DNA from 4 places in the Micromonospora sp. L5 genome. Region 1 is predicted to be linked to each of the others. Evidence: riboswitches for the same ligand, from Rfam matches in the RefSeq annotation. Region 1 holds a riboswitch; each other region holds the start of a gene.
What was found. A riboswitch is a leader RNA that binds a small molecule or an ion and turns the genes downstream of it on or off. The one in region 1 is predicted to bind cyclic di-AMP.
Positions count from the first base shown of each region.

Region 1 (5,218 bases):
GGTCCGGTCGCCGGCCAGGACGGTGAACTCGGCGGTGTGCACCGCGTCGCCGTGCCGGAAGTCCAGGTAGAGACGGTACGCCCCGGCCGAGGGAACCTCGGCGGCGAACGTGATCGCCGGCCCGGCCGGTGTGCGCCCGTCGCCGGGCGTGCCCTCCGGGTGCACGTGCAGGTACGCCAGGTCGCCCTGCCGCAGCGCCACCAGGTGCCCGTACGCGCCGAGGTAGGGCGCAAGGTCGGTGACCGGCCGCCCGTCACGGCTGACGGAGAGCGTGAGCCGGCTGGTGCGGCCCGGCTCCGGCGTGCCGGTCAGGGTGACCGTGTAGCCGTCGACGGTGGTGCTGGTCGCCGGTGCCGGCAGCGGCCGGGCGGTCAGCTCGCCGGGGACCGTGACGTCCAGGCCGAGGGTCAGCGGCTCGCCGCCTTCGGGGGTGAAGTCGGCGAACGCCCGCCAGACGCCGGGGCCGCCGAGCGGTGAGGCGACCCGCCAGGTGCCGTCGCCGGCCATCTCCGGATGGACGTGCCGGAACCCGGAGAGGTCCCGGCGGGCGACGATCAGGTGCATGCGCTTGTCGTGGGCCACCTCGAAGCGGGTGACCGGCGCGCCGTCCGGGCCGGTGATCCGGAAGGCGAACTGCCCGGCCGGGGCGCCGGCGGGCTGGAACGTGTAGCCGCGCTCGGAGACGAGCAGCCCGCCGGGCAGGTGCGCGGAGGCGCCGCCCGCCTGGCTCTCGTCACCGTGGCCGGTGTCGCCGGCCCCGTGGTCGCTGTCGGTGTCGTCGTGTCGGGTCTCGGCGGCCGGGGCGACGGGATCGGCCAGGTTGCCGATCCCGTACGCCGCGCCGAACACCGCCACGAGGCCGAGCGCGAAGCCGCTGAGCTTCGTCGCCGTGTTCATGGTGTCTCCTCGGTTGTCGCGGGTCCGCCGGACCCGTCACGCACCGACGAGGTCGTAACCGGCCTCGTCGACCGCCGCGCGGACCGCGTCCACGTCCAGCGGGTTCTGACTGGTGACGGTGACCCGGCCGCCGGCCAGGTCGACCTGGACGTCGGTGACGCCCGGAAGTGCGCTCAGCTCGGTGCTCACCGAGTTGACGCAGTGCCCGCAGGTCATGCCGTTCACCTGGTAGGTGGTCTCCATCTCGCCCTCCGATCTGATACCCCCCAGGGGTACGTCCCGAACGTTAGCATACCCCCGAGGGGTACGCTATCCTCGGTTTCATGACCGCGCCGTCCAGCCCGACCCGGGGCTACACCGCCAGCAAGGACCAACTCCTCGCCCGGCTCCGCCGGATCGAGGGCCAGGTCCGTGGCATCGAGAAGATGGTCGAGGACGACCGTTACTGCATCGACGTGCTGACCCAGATCTCGGCCATCCAGGCGGCGCTGGACAAGGTCGGCCTGGGCCTGCTCGACGGCCACGCCCGGCACTGCATGCACGAGGGCGCCGCCGAGGGCCGGGCCGACGAGATGGCGACCGAGATGATGGCCGCCGTCGGGCGCCTGATGAAGCGCGGCTGAGCGGGGACCTCCGGCCCTCGGGACCAGGGCACATCGACCCGTGCCGACGCGCCCGGGCGGACGTACCGTCGAAGTGGCGGGCAGGCCGGACCGGCGGACCCGCGGCGACGGACGGAGGGCGGCCCGATGATGTGGCAGAGCCCGATGATGGGCTGGATGTGGATCTGGTCTCTGCTGGTGCTCGGGGTGCTGGCGGGGCTCGTCTGGGCGGCCGTGCGGTGGACCGGCCCGCAGTACCTGGGCCCGACGACGGCCCGGCGCATCCTGGACGAGCGGTACGCCCGCGGCGAGATCGACGAGGACGAGTACCGGCGGCGCCGGGCGGGCCTGGCCTGACCCGAGCGGGGCGCGCGTCACCGGTCGCGCCGCCCGGGAGCGGCCGACCGGGCTGCCTACCATGGCCGGGCGACGACCCGGACGTGGTCGACACGTCCGCGCCGGCCGGGTGACCAGACCGGTCCGGCGGACCAGGCGTCGCCGCGACCGTTGGGAGAGACGCCATGGGTGCCGACCACACCCGCCCCGCACCCGCTGCGCCGCCGGGCGTACGACGGCTGCTCGTCGCCGTGGTGGTGCCGCTGTTCGCGCTCACAGTGATCGCGGCGCTGGTGCTCTGGCCCGGGCAGGACCGGGAGCCGGTCGGCGGCGCTGACGTCCCCCGCTACCACGGCACCGTGACCCGGGTGGTCACCGAGCCCTGCCCGCCGACCCCGGAGGCCCCGGAGGGCGGGGGTGGCCCCTGCGGCACGGTGACGGTCACCGCCGAGCAGGGCCCGGACGCGGGCCGGCAGGTCGAGACGCCGATCCCGGCCGGGCCGGGCGCACCCCGGGTCGCGGTCGGTGACGAGGTCGTCCTGGTCGAGCTGACCGACCCGGCCGACCCGGCGGTGAAGTCCTACAACATCGCCGAGCACCAGCGCGGCACACCGCTGATCTGGCTGATGGTGCTGTTCGCCGCCGCGATCGTGGCGTTCGGCCGGTGGCGCGGGCTCGCCGCGCTCGGCGGCCTGGTGGCCAGCTTCGCCATCCTGCTCGGCTTCGTGCTGCCGGGCATCGGCGCCGGCCAGCCGCCGCTGCTCGTGGCGATCGTGGGCGCCGCGTTGATCATGTTCGTGGTGCTCTACCTGACCCACGGGATCACCGCGCAGACGTCGGTCGCGGTGCTCGGCACGCTCGGCAGCCTGGTGGTCACCGGCGTGCTCGGCCTGCTCGCCACGTCCGCCACCCACCTGACCGGCTTCGGCAGCGAGGACGCCACCACGCTGTCCATGTTCCAGGGCGACGTGGACCTGCACGGGCTGCTGCTGGCCGGCATCATCATCGGCTCGCTGGGCGTGCTGGACGACGTCACAGTCACCCAGGCGGCCACCGTCACCGAACTGGCGCACGCCAACCCCGGGCTGTCCCGGCGGCAGCTCTACCGGGCGGCGACCCGGGTCGGCCGGGCCCACATCGCGTCCACCGTCAACACCATCGTGCTGGCGTACGCGGGCGCCTCGCTGCCGCTGCTGCTCCTCCTGGTCGCCGACTCCCGCCCGGTGAGTGAGATCCTCACCAGCGAGTTCCTCGCCCAGGAGATCGTCCGCAGCGCGGTGGCGACGCTCGGCCTGATCGCCGCCGTACCGCTGACGACCGGACTGGCCGCGATCGTGACCACCGCCGGGCGGCGCTCGCGCGGCGCGGAGCCGGCGCCACCCGCGGCCCGGCCGCCGGCCGGACGCGACGACGCGCTGGAGGCCCTGGGCGGCGGGAAGAGTACGGAGGCCGCATGGTGACACTCCGCAGCGTGACCATCGATTTCAAACGCGACGCTGGTCACGGTGCGCCACGGCGAAATCTCGCTATTGGTCGGCTTCCGGACGTAGATCCTCAGGAGTGCTGTCAGGTAACCTCGCTGCCGGTCACCGCCGAAGGCGCGCACCGGCGCCAGCGGTGCCGCCGCCCAATCGCCTGCGGGCGAACCGGGGAACCAGGTACATGGGGTGAATCCGCGACAGCGGTAGGGGCCACTTCCGTCCCGAACCCGTCAGCTAACCCGGTCGGCGGCCGACGGAAGGGAACACTGTGACGGCACCCCTGCGCCGCTGGCTGACACCCGTGGTGGCCGTGCTGGCCTCGCTGGCCGTGCTGGCCGGGCCGACCCCGGCGACCGCGGCCCCCACCGCGGCGGCCCCCGGCAACCCCTCGGGACACGAGGAGGACGGCGAACCGCCGCTCATCACCGAGGCGATCGACGCCGCCAACCGGGCCTTCCTCCAGGCCAAGGCGAAGCTCGCCAAGTCCCAGGACCGCCAGCGGCGGCTGGCGGCCGAGGTGAAGACGGCACAGGCCGAGCTCGAAGCGCTCAGCCCGCAGGTCAACCAGCTCGCCGCCCAGTCCTACCGGACCGGCCGGATGGGCGCGATGGCCATGCTGCTGGAGAGCAACTCACCCGACTCGTTCGTCCGCCGGGTCAACGCCCTGGACGAGCTGAACCTCCTCAACGCGCAGCGCCTAGCAGCCATCAACGCGGTCAAGACCCGCGCCGAGCAGGCCAAGATCGCGCTCGACGCCGAGGTGCGCGAGCAGGAGAAGCAGAAGAACGCGATGGAGCGCGAGAAGGTGCAGGCCGAGCGCGCGCTGAAGCTCGTCGGCGGTCTCGGCTTCACCGGCGGCCTGGTCTCCGCCACCTCACCGGTCGCCAAGATCGGCCCCGGCCGCACCGCCGACGGCGGGTGGAAGGCGGAGTCGTGCAGCGAGGACGACCCGACCACCTCGGGCTGCGTCACGCCGCGCACGCTGCACGCGTACAAGGAGGTCCGGCGCGCGGGCTTCAAGCGCTTCGTGGGCTGCTACCGGCCCGGCGGGCCGTGGGAGCACCCCAAGGGCAAGGCGTGCGACTGGTCGCTCCAGAACAGCGGCTTCGCGCCCTGGCACAACAACGACACCCGCCGGTACGGCAACGAGGTGGCCGCCTTCCTCATCCGCAACGCCGACCGGCTGGGCATCTACTACGTCATCTGGAACCGGCAGATCTGGTTCCCGGCCACCGGCTGGAGTTCGTACAGCGGACCCTCGAACCACACCGACCACGTCCACATGTCGATGCTCTGACCCGGACACCACGAAAAGGGGCCGCCCTCGGGCGGCCCCTTTTCTCGTCCGTACGGGTCAGCTCGCCAGCGCCGGGTCGGCGGGCGCGGCCGGGGCGGGCAGCGGGGCCGGGGCCTGCGCCACGGTCCGCACCTCGCCACCGGCGAGCCGGTACGACATGCCCACCACCGTGCACCGCCCGGCGGCCACCCGCTCGGCCAGCACGGCGGACCGGGCCAGCAGCGTCTCCACGGTCTGCGCGATGTGGACGTCGACGATGCCGTCGAGGTCCTCGACCCCCTGGCGGGCGGCGCGCAGCAGGCTCGGCGAGACCGCGTCCACCACAGCGCCCAGGTGCCCGGCCGGGGCGGCGCCGGTCCGGACCCCCTCCCGGGCGGCCTGGACCGCGCCGCACGAGTCGTGCCCGAGCACCACCACGAGCGGGGTGCCGAGCACGGTGACGGCGTACTCGACGCTGCCGAGCACCTCCGGCCCGGCGGTGTGCCCGGCGGTACGTACCACGAAGAGGTCACCGAGACCGCGGTCGAAGATGATCTCGGCGGCGAGCCGCGAGTCGGAGCAGCCGACGATCACCGCGAACGGGTGCTGGCCGTCGGCCACAGCCG
Region 1 is NC_014815.1:774,696-779,913, reverse strand. It holds gene ML5_RS03890 (hypothetical protein) at 1-897, opposite strand, end outside; gene ML5_RS03885 (heavy-metal-associated domain-containing protein) at 934-1,140, opposite strand; gene ML5_RS03880 (metal-sensitive transcriptional regulator) at 1,221-1,520, shown strand; gene ML5_RS03875 (SHOCT domain-containing protein) at 1,647-1,856, shown strand; gene ML5_RS03870 (YibE/F family protein) at 2,021-3,295, shown strand; cyclic di-AMP (ydaO/yuaA leader) riboswitch at 3,450-3,581, shown strand; gene ML5_RS03865 (hypothetical protein) at 3,585-4,613, shown strand; gene ML5_RS03860 (carbonic anhydrase) at 4,671-5,218, opposite strand, start outside.

Region 2 (5,218 bases), 3.0 Mb from region 1:
AGCCGCGCGGTGTGGTGCGCCGGCGCACGATCCAGTCCGCGTCCGAGAAGGTCACCCGGATCGAGGACGACCTGCTGGACCCGGAGGCCGCGCCGCCGGACATGGCGGTGGTCGGTGACGGGGCGCTGCTGGCCACGCTGTCCCGGGCCACCGGCCGGGGCATGCGCGACATCGTCGCCACCATCCAGCGCGAGCAGGACGAGGCGATCCGTTCCCCCGGCAACGGCGTCACGATCGTCTCCGGCGGCCCCGGTACCGGGAAGACGGCGGTGGCGCTGCACCGGGCCGCGTACCTGCTCTACTCCGACCGGGCCCGGTACGCCGGCGGCGGCATCCTGGTGGTCGGCCCGTCCGGCGTGTTCGTCGAGTACATCGCCTCGGTGCTGCCGTCGCTGGGCGAGGAGACCGCCACGCTGCACTCGCTGGGCTCGCTGTTCCCCGGCCTGTCCGCGTCCCGGACCGATCCGCCGGACGTGGCGGCGGTGAAGGGTTCGCTGCGGATGCGCCGGGTGCTGGAACGCGCGGTACGCGACGCGGTGCCGGACTCCCCCGCCGAGCTGCGCCTGCTCTACCGGGGCGAGCTGCTGCGCCTGGAACGCCCCGCGCTGGACGCGATCCGGGACCGGACGCTGGCCCGTGGGGCACGCCGCAACGAGGTACGCCGGGCAGCGTTCGACGCGGTGCTCGCCGCGCTCTACGCGCAGGCCCGCACGCTGCGGGTGGGCCGGCTGCCGGAGCAGCCCGCGTTCGAGGACGAGATCATCGAACGGCCGGAGTTCCGCGAGTTCCTCAAGGCGTGGTGGCCCCGGCTGCACCCGCGGCACGTGCTGGACTGGCTGGCCCGCCCGGACCGGCTGCGCCGCTACGCCGGTGGGATCCTCTCCTCTGCGGAGATCCGGCTGCTCGGCGACGCGTACCGGAGCCTCGCGACCGAAGGGCTGACGGTGGCCGACATCGCGCTGCTGGACGAGCTGGACGCGCTGCTCGGCAAGCCGGTGCGGCGGGCCCGCCCCAAGCGCGACCCGTACCAGCTCGCCGGTGGCGTGCGCGAGCTGAGCACGTACGCCGATCGGCAGCGCGCCGCCCGCGCGGCGGCGCGGGAGCGTCCGGACGACTACCGCGACTACGCGCACGTGGTGGTGGACGAGTCGCAGGACGTCTCGCCGATGCAGTGGCGGATGGTCGGCCGGCGCGGGCGGCTGGCGTCCTGGACGGTGGTCGGTGACCCGGCGCAGACCGCCTGGACCGGCGACCCGCAGGAGCTGGACCGGGCCCGGGACCAGGCGCTGGGCCGGCGCAAGCGGCACCGCTACGAGCTGACCACCAACTACCGCAACTCGGCGGAGATCTTCGCGGTGGCGGCGGCGGAGATCCGCCGTCTCTACCCGGATCTGCCGCTGCCCGACGCGGTGCGGTCCACGGGCGTGCCGCCGGTCGAGCGCACGGTGCCCGCCGCCGACCTGCCGGCGGCCACCGTCGAGGCGGCCGAGGCGCTGCTCGCGCAGGTGGAGGGCACCGTCGGCGTGATCACGCCGGTGCCGCGCCGGGACGAGGTGGCCGGCTGGCTGGGCGGGCTCGGCGCGGGCCGCCTCCAGGTGGTGACCAGCCTCCAGGCCAAGGGCATGGAGTACGACGGCGTGGTGCTGGTGGCGCCGAGCGAGATCCGGGCCGACCCCGGCTCGGGTGTCCGCACGCTCTACGTGGCGCTGTCCCGGGCCACCCAGCGTCTCACCACGCTCGACCCCTCCTGACGGACACCCGACCGTGACCCGGCTGTCACCCATCGTTCAGTTGCATACATAGCGATGTGAACATACATTGGGCCTGGCCGGTACGGGGCAGGAAGGGTGTTGGCGTGGGCGCAGGTCATGACCACAGCGGCGCGGTGACCAACGCGGCGCACCGCCACCGGGGCCGCCTCTGGGCCGCCTTCGCGCTGCTCGCCGCCCTGATGGTGGTCGAGGCGGTGGCCGCCTTCACGACCGGCTCGCTGGCGCTGCTCTCCGACGCCGGGCACATGTTCACCGACGTCCTCGGCATCGGCATGGCCCTCGCGGCGATCACCGCGACCCGCCGCGCCGGCACCGACCCGCAGCGCACGTTCGGGCTCTACCGGCTGGAGGTGCTCGCCGCCCTCGCCAACGCCGTTCTGCTCGGCGCCGTCGCCATCTACGTCCTGGTCGAGGCGGTACGCCGGTTCGGCGAGCCGCCGGAGGTGCTGGCCGGCCCGATGCTCGTGGTGGCGGTGCTCGGCCTGCTCGCCAACATCGTCGCGTTCGCGCTGCTGCGCGCCGGGTCGAAGGAGAGCATCAACCTGCGCGGGGCGTACCTGGAGGTGCTCGGCGACCTGCTCGGCTCGCTCGGCGTGATCGCCGCCGCGCTGGTCATCGCGGCGACCGACTGGTGGTGGGCGGACCCGCTGGTCGCCGTCGGCATCGGCGTGTTCATCCTGCCGCGCACCTGGCGGCTCGGCCGGGCCGCGCTGCGCATCCTGGTGCAGGCCGCGCCGGAGCACCTGCAGGTCACCGCCGTGCACGACCGGCTGGCCGCCGTACCGGGCGTGGCCGAGGTGCACGACCTGCACGTCTGGACGCTCACCTCGGGCATGGAGGTGGCCTCGGCGCACCTGACCACCGATCCGGGCGTGGACCCGGGCGTGGTGCTGGCCGCCGCGCGGGCCGCCCTGCACGAGGACTTCTCCATCGATCACGCCACGTTGCAGGTCGAACCCGGAGCGTCGGCCGGAGTGTGCGGACAGACCGAGTGGTGATTAGGACACACTTAAATCACTGTGGCTAATGTAGTCTTATGCCGGTTTTGCCCCGCCTAGTGGCACTGCTCCACGGAGCCGTGCCCGGGCAGCGCCGGTAGTCTCGGTCGCGGCCGCACCCGCGGGCGCCACCCGGCCCCGGTGGGGCGGCCGTCGCCTAATCGTCCGCAGGGACGAGCCGGGGAACCACGTACGTGGGGTGCATCCGCGTCAGCGGTAGGGATCTTCCGTCCCGAACCCGTCAGCTAACCCGGTCGGCGTTGACGGAAGGACGTGTGAATGCCCCCAGTGGCACCTGTACGACGGACGGCCGCCCGGTTGGCGGCCCTGCTCGTCGCGACGCTGACCCTCGGCGTCGCGACCGTTCCGGTCTCCCCCGCCTCGGCGGCGCCGGCGACCGGCCTGCTCGCCGCAGCGCCCGGCGACGACGAGGGTGGCACTCCCGAACTGCGTGCCCAGCTCGACGCGGCCAGCAAGGGCTGGCTGGAGGCGAAAGCCGCGCTGAACCGGTCGGTGAGCCGCCAGAAGCAGCTGAACGAACAACTCAAGACGGTCGGCGCCGAGCTGGCCGTACGCGACGCCAAGGTCGGCGAGATCGCCGCCGTGGCGTACCGCAACGGCCGTCTGGGGACCGCCGGGGCGCTGCTCGGCAGCAGCAGCCCGGAGGGCTTCATGGACCGGGCCGCCGCGCTGGAGCAGGTCGCCGCGCACGAGGACCGTACGCTGCGCGACCTGATCACCACCCGGGACGAGGCCACCCGCACCCGCGCCCAGCTCGACGGAGAGATCCGCGAGCAGCGCAAGCAGGTGACGGTGATGGCCAAGCGCAAGGAGCAGGCCGAGCGCGCCCTGGAGGTGGCGAACGACCGGGCCTCGCGCAGCAGCAGCGGCGGTGGCAGCGTCCAGGGCACCTCCAGCAAGAACGCGAAGCCGGCACCGCGCAACTCGGACGGCTCCTGGCCGTCGGAGTCGTGCAGCGTCAACGACCCGACCCCGGCGAACGGCTGCATCACCCCGCGCACGCTGCACGCGCTGCAACAGGCCAAGGCGGCGGGCTTCACCCGGTACGTCTCGTGCCACCGGCCCAGCGGCTCTGGTGAGCACCCGAAGGGGCGGGCCTGCGACTTCGCCGCGCAGAAGAACGGCTTCGGCGGCGTGGCCACCGGCGGTGACCGGACGTACGGCAACAACCTGGCCGCGTACTTCGTGCGCAACGCCGACCCGCTCGCCGTGCTCTACGTGATCTGGTTCAAGCAGATCTGGCTGCCCAGCAGCGGGTGGAAGTCGTACAGCGGCGGCAACGGCGACCCGTCCAGCGACCACACCAACCACGTGCACCTGTCGGTGTACTGAGCGCGCCCCGAGAGGGCCGGCCGGATCAGGCCGGCCGGCCCTCCAGGGTCGCTCCGAGACGAGCCGCCAGGCCCAGGTGAGCCGCCCGGGCCTGGCGGAACGCGTACCCGAACAGTGGCGCCGGAGCGGTGAGCGTGATCTCCACGTCGATGCGTACCGTGCCGTCCGGCTCGTCGCGCAGCCGGGTGTGGTTGCGGACGGTCGTCGCGGGCTGCTGACGCGCCACTGTGACGACCTCGTCCTCGCCGGCGATCAGCACGTCCGCCTGGTACGTGACCGGGAAGTGCAGCGGGCCGAGTTGCAGCCGGTCGGTGATCGCGTAGCTGGCCAGCGCGCCCGGCCGGGCCGGCAGCTTCCGGACCCGGACGATCAGCGGATGCAGCTCGCCCTGGCGACTCAGGTCACCCAGTAGCGCCACCGCTTCGGCCCGGGTGCACCGGGCCTGCACGGTGTAGCTGAAGCTGTCGCTGCTCTGCAAGCGGGCCCCCTCGCCGTCGTGCGTCGCGACGATCGTCCCGTACCGACGCCGGACTGGCAACGGGTAGAAAGTCCCCTGGCTGCAGGGGGTGTGGACGGCGCGCTCAGGCGCCGGGCAGCACCTCGGGGGTGTCGTCGGCGAACCACGGCTCGGGCGCGCCGAACAGGCCGAGCAGGCCGGTCACCCAGAGCTGCCGGTGCACGAACCGGCTCGGCTCGGTGACCACGAGCTTGACGCCGCTGACCTCGCAGGTCTGGAAGCCGGCGACCATGGCGCTGATGCCGACCGAGTCGATGAACGTGACGAGCCGCATGTTCAGCTCGATCCGCGCGGGGCGGCCCTTGGCGAGCACTTCGGCGATCGCTTCCCGCACCTCGTACGCGGTGTCGACGTCGATCTCCCCACGGGGCGCGATCTGGACGACACCACCCGGCCGCACCGACTTCACGATCGACAGGCTCACGCGAGCACCTCCACTCGCCCATGACGGGCGCCTCATCAGTACGCGGGCCGCGACCGAGAGTATTCCTCCAACGGCCCGGTCGCCACCCCCCGGGATGAGCAATTCGCGAACTGGGCACACCTGGGCGTACCCAATCCGGACCTCCGGGTTCCAG
Region 2 is NC_014815.1:3,752,420-3,757,637, reverse strand. It holds gene ML5_RS17805 (AAA family ATPase) at 1-1,751, shown strand, start outside; gene ML5_RS17800 (cation diffusion facilitator family transporter) at 1,856-2,770, shown strand; cyclic di-AMP (ydaO/yuaA leader) riboswitch at 2,915-3,045, shown strand; gene ML5_RS17795 (hypothetical protein) at 3,050-4,123, shown strand; gene ML5_RS17790 (SRPBCC family protein) at 4,149-4,601, opposite strand; gene ML5_RS17785 (STAS domain-containing protein) at 4,705-5,064, opposite strand.
Region 2: another riboswitch for cyclic di-AMP. It lies ahead of ML5_RS17795 (hypothetical protein); the one in region 1 lies ahead of ML5_RS03865 (hypothetical protein).

Region 3 (5,218 bases), 680 kb from region 1:
TACGCGGGCTCGACCGGCGGCGCCGCCACCGCTTTCGGGTTCCAGCTCACGAAGATCAACCGGGTGACGAACCCGTCGTGGTACCCGATCGTGCAGGGCTCCTCCGCCGAGCGCTCGATGAAGACCTCGCTGCGTGAGGGCGGCAAGAACACGCTGAACATCTACCTCGGCGAGCTGAGCAACGGCCTGCTGGGCTGGGCGACGTTCCCGAAGAGGACGCTGGACAAGATGGACGGCGTGGTCGTGCTGAACGAGTCGCTGCCCGGCGGCACCGCAACCAACTACAACCAGGGTGACACCGGCACCCACGAGGTCGGCCACTGGCTGAACCTCTACCACACCTTCCAGGGCGGCTGCTCCGGCTCGGGCGACAGCGTCTCCGACACCCCGGCCGAGGCGTCCCCGGCGTACCAGTGCCCGACCGGCCGCGACACCTGCTCGACCGCCGGCAAGGACCCGATCACCAACTTCATGGACTACACGTACGACTCCTGCATGTACCAGTTCACCGCCGGCCAGGCGAGCCGCATGCTCACCGCGTGGAACGCCTACCGCGCAGCCTGACCGTCGTACCGCGTACCGGTGCCGGCCCTGTCCTCGGACGGGGCCGGCACCGTTTCGTCGTGGGCCGGGTCAGGCGGCCGGGCGGCGGGTGTCGAAGCCGTGCCGGCCACGCCGCCCCTCGGCGGCGAGCGGGTCACGCCGGGCGGGTTCGGCCCCGCGCGGATCGAGCCAGACCCGCACCTGCGGCGGGGCGGCGCCGGGCTGGGCCACCGGATCACGGCGGGTCAGCATCGCCGCCTCGACGGTGAACTCGAACAGCCGCCAGTCGCCCTGCGGTGACGCGCGGCCGATCCGGGCCAGGCGGGCCACCGTGGCGGGGTCGGTCACCGGCCGGGCGCGGCCTGCGACATACGCCTCGTCGTCGCTCTCCTCCGGCGGGAACGAGTGCAGCGCGTAGCGGCCGTCGCGTTCGAGGTCGCGGCGCTTCGGCGAGTCGATGACGAAGCACCAGAGGCCGTCGGCGGTGAACACCGGGGAGACCGGGTGGACCCGGGGGCCACCGTCGGCGCGGACCGTGGCGAGGTAGCCGAAGCCCGGCCCGTACTGCTGCATCAGGAGGCGGATCTCGTCGGCGAGGCGGGGCTCGTCGGCGGCGAATTCGGACCAGGAAGCCATGTGGACACTCTATCGAACACGTGTACGAAGATGTAGTGCGACACGCAGGTCACCGGCACCTGTCGCTATGGTGTTCCGATGCTGCTCTCCGACCGCGACCTGGTCTCCGAGATCAAGGCCGGCACGCTCGCGCTGGAGCCCTTCGAGCCCACGCTGGTGCAGCCGTCGAGCATCGACGTACGCCTGGACCGGCTGTTCCGGGTCTTCAACAACCACCTCTACACGCACATCGACCCGTCGATCCAGCAGGACGACCTGACCTCGATGGTGGAGGTGCCGGAGGGGCAGCCGTTCGTGCTGCACCCGGGCGAGTTCGTGCTCGCCTCCACCCTTGAGGTGATCTCGCTGGGTGACCAGCTCGCCGGCCGGCTGGAGGGCAAGTCGAGCCTCGGGCGGCTGGGGCTGCTGACCCACTCGACCGCCGGCTTCATCGACCCGGGTTTCTCCGGTCACGTCACGCTGGAGCTGTCGAACGTGGCGAACCTGCCGATCACGCTCTGGCCGGGCATGAAGATCGGCCAGCTCTGCATCTTCCGGCTCTCCTCGCCGGCCGAGCACCCGTACGGCTCGGCCGTCTACGGGTCGCGTTACCAGGGGCAGCGCGGACCGACGCCGAGCCGGTCCTGGCAGAGCTGGCGCACCTGGCCGACCCGCTGACGGCGCCCACAGTTGTTAATAGGGGCCCCCTCCTCTACCGGAGGCGTTAAGAGGGGGCCCTTCCTTACACCCGGCCGTAGCTGTTGATGTCGCCGTCGTCGACCCGCTTCATGGTGATGGGCTTGCCGGACTGGGAGGCGTGCACCACCCAGCCGTCGCCCACGTACATCGCCACGTGGTGCAGGTCGCTGTAGTAGAAGACGAGGTCACCGGCGCGCAGCTCGGCCCGGCTCACCCGCTTCGTCATGCCGTGCTGCTGGCGCGCGTTGTGCGGCAGCGAGACACCGCCCTTGGCCCAGGCCGCCATGGTCAGGCCCGAGCAGTCGAAGTGATCCGGCCCGGCCGCGCCCCACACGTAGATCTTGCCGATCTGGGCGCAGGCGAACTTGACCGCCGCTCCGGCCGCGCCACCGGGGTAACCGGCGGGGCAGGGCGCCGGGCGCAGCGGGCCGCCGCCACCGTTGCCGTACACCTTGAGCCGCAGCTTCTGCAGCCGGGCGATCTCGGCGTCGATCTGCTTCTTCTTCGCCGCGAGCTGGGCCTCGGTACGCGCCAGTCCGGCGATCATCTCGTCCAGCGGCTTCTTCTTCGCCGCCAGTTCGTCGCGCAGCGCGGCGACGGAGCGCACCTGCTCGTGCTGGCGGTGCGCGAAGCGGTCGAGCAGTTCCAGGCCGTTGACCAGGTCACCGGGTGAGCGGCTGCCCAGCAGCGCGTTGACGGTGGAGAGGTTGTCACCCTTGTAGGCGTCGGCGGCGAGTCCGCCGACCTGGCCGAGCGCGGCGTCCACCCGGGCCTGGAGGGGTGCGATCTGCCGGCCGAGCGCGTCGGCCTGCTTGCGCCGCGCGGCGAGCTGCTCGCGTACGGCGTTGACCTGTTCGATGACCGGTTCGAGTTTGTTCCAGTCGCGGTCGATCTGCGCCTCGATCTCGGCGACCGAGGGTTCGGCGTGTGCCGCCGTGGCGCCGCCGGTCAGGACGACTGCGGTGCCGACGAGGGCGGCGAGGGCTGTGGTGAAGCGGGACCAGCGGGTACGCGGCACAGCCGTGGAGCGGTCGACCGACCGGCTCGACGACGGCCGCGGGGCATGGAGTGCCACCGGGCGTCCGTACTCCTTCTTCCGTACCGCCTACCGGGTTAGCTGACGGATTCGGGCGGGAAGGGAGCCGCCCTACCGCATCGCTGCGGATTCACCCCAGGTACCTGGTTCCCCGGCTCGCCCGGAGGCGACTCGGCGGTGTCGGACCGTCACCGACCGGGTTGGACGGTGAGACGTGCGGCCGACGATTCACCAGAGTAGGGACCACCGTTATCGATCCGCAACTTCCAGCGCCGTGACACTCCGTACGCGATGAGGCGCCGCACCCCGGTCGGAGGTGAAATTTTCTTTCAAGGCTGATTACTCACTGGAAAGGTATTGACCCTTGCGGGTGTGCGGAGTGAGGGTGGAAACGCAGTGACCCCCATCCCTGTCCAGGAGGTTCGATGCACCTCTCCGCCCCGCCGTCGGGCAGACGGATACTGCTCGCCGCCGCAGTGGCGACAGCCACCGCGCTGGCGACGACCGGCCCGGTGACCGCCGCGCCGGACACGTCCGCGCCCGCGAGCGACCGGCAACAACAATACGCCGCCGCCGCGGCCGAGTACGGCGTACCGCAGAACGTGCTGCTCGGTGTCTCCTATCTGGAGTCCCGCTGGGACACCCACACCGGGCAGCCGAGCACCAGCGGCGGCTACGGCCCGATGCACCTGACCGACGCCGCGCACATCCTCGCCATGCCGGGCAGCGCCCACGTCGACGAGGACGAGGACCCGCGCGGCGACGACTCCCGGCCGCTGAAGCTCGACCCGGCCACCGCCGCCGCGCCGGAGCGGGAGACCCCGCTGCCGCCCGCCTCGCTCCAGACGCTCGACGCCGCCGCCGCGCTCACCGGGCTCGACGCGGGCACGCTGCGCACCGACCCGGCCGCGAACATCCGCGGTGGCGCCGCGCTGCTGGCGTCGTACCAGAAGGCTCTGGGTGGGCCGGTCGGCGCCGGCACCGACCCGGCGGCCTGGTACGGCGCGGTGGCCCGGTACTCCGGCGCGGACACCTCGGACGCCGCGGCGGCCTTCGCCGACGAGGTCTACGACCAACTCGGCCAGGGCGCCAGCCGCACCACCGACGACGGCCAGCGGGTCACGCTCGCCGCCACCGCCGCTAAGCCGGACCGTTCCCGCCTGGCCCGCCTGGGCCTGCGCAACGCCGAGCGGCCGGACGGGCTGGAGTGCCCGGTGCGGCTGGCCTGCGAGTGGATTCCCGCGCCCTACGAGCAGCTCAGCGACGACCCGGGCGACTACGGCAACCACGACCTGGGCGACCGGCCGAAGCAGCAGAAGATCGAGTACATCGTCATCCACGACACCGAGGGCTACTTCGGCCCGAGCGTCGACCTGGTGAAGCGGGCCGACTACCTGGGCTGGCACTACACGCTGCGCTCGGTGGACGGCTACATCGCCCAGCACATCAAGACCAAGGACGTCGGCTGGCACGCCGGCAACTGGTACGTCAACGCCAAGTCCATCGGCCTGGAGCACGAGGGCTTCGCCGGTCAGGGCACCTGGTACACCGAGGCGATGTACCGCACCTCCGCCAAGCTGGTGCGGCACCTGGCGCTGAAGCTCGGCATCCCGATGGACCGGCAGCACATCATCGGCCACGACAACGTGCCCGGCATCAACGCCGGCGCGGTGGGCGGCATGCACTGGGATCCGGGACCGTACTGGGACTGGTCGCACTACTTCGACCTGATGAAGGCGCCGTTCCGCAGCACCGGCACGCCCCGTACCGGCCTGGTCACCATCGACCCGGACTTCGCCACCAACCGGCCGGCGTTCTTCGGCTGCAACCAGCAGCCGCCGGGCGTCCCGACGCCCCGGCCGCCGGCCGAACCGTGCCCGTCGCGCGGCTCCTCGTCGGTGATCCTGCGGACCGCGCCGAGCCCGGACGCCCCGCTCGTCAACGACCTCGGGCTGCGCCCGGACGGCACGCCGGACACCATGTACATCTCCGACCACGGCGCCCGCGCCTCCGCCGGTCAGACGTACGCGCTCGCCGGCCGCCAGGGTGACTGGACGGCGATCTGGTACCTCGGCCAGAAGGCGTGGTTCCTCAACCCGGCCTCCGCGCCGACGGCCAAGTGGGCCACCGGCTTCGTCGTGACGCCGCGGCCCGGCAAGGCCACCATCCCGGTGTACGGGCGGGCCTACCCGGAGCAGGCCGCCTACCCGGACACCATCCCGTACCAGACCATCTCGCCGCTTCAGTACACGTTCGCCGCCGGCCAGCGGTACGCGGTGGGCGGGGTGCTGCCCGGCGAGTACTACCGGGCGGTCTCGTTCGACG
Region 3 is NC_014815.1:97,949-103,166, reverse strand. It holds gene ML5_RS00505 (zinc metalloprotease) at 1-564, shown strand, start outside; gene ML5_RS00500 (pyridoxamine 5'-phosphate oxidase family protein) at 634-1,179, opposite strand; gene dcd (dCTP deaminase) at 1,258-1,836, shown strand; gene ML5_RS00490 (NlpC/P60 family protein) at 1,901-2,932, opposite strand; cyclic di-AMP (ydaO/yuaA leader) riboswitch at 2,946-3,080, opposite strand; gene ML5_RS00485 (N-acetylmuramoyl-L-alanine amidase) at 3,319-5,218, shown strand, end outside.
Region 3: another riboswitch for cyclic di-AMP. It lies ahead of ML5_RS00490 (NlpC/P60 family protein); the one in region 1 lies ahead of ML5_RS03865 (hypothetical protein).

Region 4 (5,218 bases), 2.3 Mb from region 1:
GTTCGTGGCCGACACGTTCGGCGCGGCCACCGAGTGGTTCGCCAACGAGCCGTCCAGCTACGACGCGCCCGACTTCCTGGTCGGCGAGAAGATCAACCTGGTCGGCTCCGGCCCGATCCGCAACATGTACAACCCGTCGGCGCTCGGCGACCCGAACTGCTACTCCAGCAGCATCCCGTCGACCGAGGTGCACGCCGCGGCCGGCCCGGGCAACCACTGGTTCTACCTGCTCGCCAACGGCAGCAGCCCGACCAACGGGCAGCCGTCCAGCTCGACCTGCAACGGCAGCAGCGTGACCGGCCTGGGCATCCAGAAGGCCATGAAGATCATGTACAACGGCATGCTGCTGAAGACCTCGTCCTCGTCGTACCTGAAGTACCGGACCTGGACGCTGCAGGCGGCGAAGAACCTCTACCCGGGCAGCTGCGCGGAGTTCAACACGGTCAAGGCGGCCTGGGACGCGGTGAGCGTGCCGGCCCAGTCCGGTGACCCGACCTGCGCCGGCGGCACCCCGACGCCCACCCCGAGCACCACGACCACCCCGCCGTCGGGCGGCTGCTCCGGCAACAAGCTCGCCAACCCGGGCTTCGAGTCCGGCAACGTGAGCTGGAGCGCCTCGTCCGGCGTCATCACCACCGACAGCGGCCAGGCCGCGCACGGCGGCTCGTACAAGGCGTGGCTGGACGGGTACGGCTCGTCGCACACCGACACGCTCAGCCAGTCGGTGACGATCCCGGCCGGATGCCGGGCGACGTTGAGCTTCTGGCTGCACATCGACAGCGCGGAGTCGACCACCAGCACCGCGTACGACAAGCTCACCGTCAAGGCGGGCAGCACCACGCTGGCCACGTACTCCAACCTGAACAAGGCCACCGGCTACGTGCAGCGGTCCTTCGACATCTCGTCGCTCGCAGGCACCACGGCGACCATCTCGTTCAGCGGCGTGGAGGACAGCTCGTTGCAGACGTCCTTCGTCGTCGACGACACCGCGGTCACCCTGAGCTGACCGTGGCGTGCGCGGCCGGTCGTCGTCCTCCCGGCGGCCGGCCGCCTCGCCGTGTCAGGACCGGCGTCCCGCCGTGTCGGGCCGGCCGTTTCGCCGTGTCAGGCCCGGCGCGCGCCCTGGGACGCGGTGCCGCGGTCGCGGTGGATCCGCGCGGCCGCCTCGTGCATCGCGCGGCCGAACAGCTCGGCCTGGTCGCCCATGCTGCCGAGCCGGGCGGCGAGCGCGTCGGCGTCGGCCCGCGCCGACGCGCTGACCCGGGCGTCCAGCTCGGACAGCGCGGCGTTGGCGGCGGTGACGAAGTGTCCGCAGAGGACGTCGAAGGGCTCGCCGGCCAGCTCCGGGTCGATCGTCACGGAATCCAGCCGGCCACCCTGGACGGCGACCGCGCGGACCCGGCCGCCGGCGGCCGTGCCCTCGGCGCGCAGCAGGTCGCCGGGCTCGCCGTCGGCGTGCGCCGAGGCCCGGGAGCGCATCGCGGTGAGCGCCTGCTGCGTGCGGGTCAGCAGCTCGTCGATGCTCGCGGCCGCCGAGAACGGGTCGTTGGTCATATCCGCGCTTTCTTCACGTCTTAGCCGAGCATCGTGACACTAGCAACCGCCTCCGACGAATCGCGGTCACCGCCGTCGCGGACCGTCTCCCGGACGCCGGGAGCAGGCCGGACACCGTCGACGCGGCGTGTCGCGGACGGGGCGGACGCCCGGCCGGGGTCGCCCCGGCCGGGCGTTCTCGGACCGCTGTCAGCCCAGCCGCAGCCGCTGACCGGGGAAGATCAGGCCGGGGTCGTCGCCGACCACTGCGCGGTTGCGCTCGTGCAGGGCGCGCCAGCCGCCGTCGACGCGCTGCGTCACGGCGATCTCCGACAGCGTGTCCCCACGCCGGACCAGGTACGTCCCGGCGCCGGACGACGGCTGCGGCGCCACTGTCGTCGTAGCGCGCTCCGGCGCGGCCCTGCGGGTGGCCGCCCGCTCCGGCGCGGCCTCGCGCGTGGCGGCCCGCTTCGGGGCCGCCTTTGTGGTGGCCCGCTCGGACCGGGTCGCCGCGCTCGCCGAGCCGCCCTTCTTGCCGCAGACCGGCCACGCGCCGATGCCCTGGCCGCGCCGCACCTTCTCCGCGACGGCGATCTGCTCGGACCGGCTGGCCAGGTCGGCGCGCGCGGCGTACTTCTTGCCGCCGTAGCCGTTCCAGGTGGCGCGGGAGAACTGGAGCCCGCCGTAGTAGCCGTTACCGGTGTTGATCTTCCAGTTGCCGCCCGACTCGCAGCGCGCTACCGCGTCCCAGTTGACGCCCGCGCTGGCCGGAGCGGCCGGGCCGAACAGGCTCGCGGCGCCGACGGCGGCGCCGGCCAGGACCGCTCCGAGGGCGGTACGGCGGCTTCGGGCTGAGTATTCAGTTGCCATGTGGATTCCTCCACGCCGACGAGGTGAGCTGTCGGGTTCGGGCCGAGGAGCCCGGCCGCCGGTGGCGGCTTCACCCCGAGGTGACGATGCACCGTGGAACGTGTGGTTCCCCCGCTCCCGCGCGAGGTCCGGTTACCGGGGACGGCGGCGGGATTTGGCGTTTCCGGCCCGCGGTGTCCGCGTCTGCGAACGAAACCGACGCTAGGAGCGATTTGCGACGATCGTCCACTTCTTGTGACGCTCTTCACCCGGCCGGGCTACCGGCGGCGGCGCTACGGTGGCAGGGCCAGGCAAGATCACGGGAGGGCTTGACGGATGACCGATCACGGACACGAGCTGACCTTCGGCGGCTTCATCACCCCCGCCGCCGGGCAGCCCGACCAGGTCGTGGCGCTGGCCCGGCTGTGCGAGCAGGTCGGACTGGACCTGGTCACGTTCCAGGACCATCCCTACCAGCCGGGCTTCCTGGACACCTGGACGCTGATGTCCTACGTGGCCGCGGCGACCGAACGCATCCGCCTGGCCGGAAACGTCCTCAACCTGCCGTTGCGCCAGCCGGTGGTGCTGGCCCGCAGCGTCGCCAGCCTGGACCTGCTCACCGGCGGCCGGGTCGAGCTGGGACTCGGCGCGGGCGCGTTCTGGGACGCGATCGAGGCGGCGGGCGGGCGGCGCCTGTCCCCCGGCGCCGCCGTCGACGCCCTCGACGAGGCGATCCGGGTGATCCGCGAGGTCTGGGACACCGGCAGCCGCGGCATGATCCGTGTCGACGGCGAGCACTACCGGGTGGTCGGCGCCAAGCGCGGCCCGGCGCCCGCGCATCCGGTCGGCATCTGGGTCGGCGCCTACAAGCCGCGCATGCTGCGCCTGGTGGGCCGCGCCGCGGACGGCTGGCTGCCGTCCCTGTCGTACCTGCCCAAGGGCCCCGACGAGCTGCCCGCCCTGAACGCGCTCGTGGACGAGGGCGCCCAGGCCGCCGGGCGCGACCCGGCCGCGATCCGCCGCATGCTCAACGTGACCGGCACGTTCGCCCGCTCGTCGGCCGGTTTCCTGACCGGGCCGCCGGAGCAGTGGGTGGAGGAACTGGCCGGGCTCACCCTGGAGCACGGCATCACCACGTTCATCCTCGGCAGCGACGAGCCGCGCGCGATCCAGATCTTCGGCCAGGAGGTGGCCCCCGCGGTCCGGGAGCTGGTCGCCGCCGAGCGCGCCACGCCCGCCGGCGGCGCCCGGGAGGCCGCCGACGAGCCGACCACCGCCGGCGGCCCGAGCACGCTCCGCGTCACCCCCACCCCCGACCCGGGGGTACGCCTGAGCGCGCGCCGCCCGTGGGACGAGTCCACCCGCCCGAGCGCCCCGCCGCCGCCGGCCGGACACGTCTACCCGGCCCGGGGACAGGCCGCCGGGCAGCACCTGGTGGACGTGCACGACCACCTGCGCCAGGAGCTGGCCCAGGTGCGCGACCTGCTGGAACAGGTCAAGCAGGGCTCGGTCTCGCCGGGCCGGGCGCGGGCCGCGCTCAACGAGATGACCATGCGGCAGAACAACTGGACGCTCGGGGCGTACTGCGCGGCCTACTGCACGATGGTCACCCAGCACCACGGTCTGGAGGACGCCTCGGTCTTCCCGCACCTGCGCCGCTCAGAGGCCGGGCTGGCCGCGGTGCTGGACCGCCTCGAGGAGGAGCACGTGGTGATCCACGGGGTGGTGGAGAGCGTCGACCGGGCGCTCGTGGAGCTGGTCCGGCGGCCCGGCGACTTCACGCAGCTCCAAGAGGCGGTGGACCTGCTCACCGACACGCTGCTGTCGCACCTGTCGTACGAGGAGCACCAGATCGTCGAGCCGCTGGCCCGGCACGGGTTCTTCCCCGGCCAGCTGTGAGGTAGCTGACTTCTGCTTTCCTAAGTCAGGGGGTACCGTCGACGCCATGACGGACCTCCTTGCGCAGCGTGACTCATGGTCCACCGCCAACTGCTCGATCGCCCGGGCGCTGGAGGTGGTCGGCAACCGCACCACGCTGCTCCTGCTGCGGGAGGCGTCGTTCGGCACCCGCCGCTTCGACGACTTCGCCCGGCGGGTCGGCGTCAGCGAGCCGGTGGCCGCCGCACGCCTCAAGCAGCTCGTCGCCGACGGGCTGCTCGACCGGCGTCCCTACCGGGAGCCCGGGCAGCGCACCCGCGACGAGTACGTGCTCACTGCGAAGGGAAGCGACCTGATCCCGGTGCTCGTCGCGCTGCGGCAGTGGGGCGACACGTACGCCGCCGACGAGGCGGGCCCGGCGGTGCGGGTGGCCCACGAGGAGTGCGGCGCCGCGGTGCACGCCCGGCTGCGCTGCGGCGCGGGGCACGACGTACCCCCCGGCGAGCTGGCCGTCCTGCCCGGTCCGGGCCTGCTGTCCGCCTGACCCCTCCCTTCCCCACACCTCGGAGCGAGACATGAAGATCGCTGGAAGCACCGCCCTGGTCACCGGCGCCAACCGCGGCTTCGGCCGGCACCTGGCCGCCGAACTCGTCGCACGCGGCGCCACCGTCTGGGCCGGCGCCCGCAACCCGGACACCGTGGACCTGCCCGGAGTCACCCCGGTACGCCTCGACATCACCGACCCCGAGTCGGTGGCCGCCGCCGCGCAGCGGGCCGGGGACGTGACGCTGCTGGTCAACAGCGCCGGCGTGAGCACCGGCACCGACCTGCTCGACGGCGACCTCGCGCAGATCCGGCTGGAGATGGAGACGCACTACCTCGGCACGCTGTCGGTGGTACGGGCGTTCGCGCCGCAGATCGTGGCCAACGGCGGCGGCACGATCCTGAACGTGCTGTC
Region 4 is NC_014815.1:5,456,179-5,461,396, reverse strand. It holds gene ML5_RS25095 (M4 family metallopeptidase) at 1-1,006, shown strand, start outside; gene ML5_RS25090 (YbaB/EbfC family nucleoid-associated protein) at 1,105-1,554, opposite strand; gene ML5_RS25085 (transglycosylase family protein) at 1,744-2,403, opposite strand; cyclic di-AMP (ydaO/yuaA leader) riboswitch at 2,402-2,573, opposite strand; gene ML5_RS25080 (LLM class flavin-dependent oxidoreductase) at 2,719-4,281, shown strand; gene ML5_RS25075 (helix-turn-helix domain-containing protein) at 4,328-4,804, shown strand; gene ML5_RS25070 (SDR family oxidoreductase) at 4,836-5,218, shown strand, end outside.
Region 4: another riboswitch for cyclic di-AMP. It lies ahead of ML5_RS25085 (transglycosylase family protein); the one in region 1 lies ahead of ML5_RS03865 (hypothetical protein).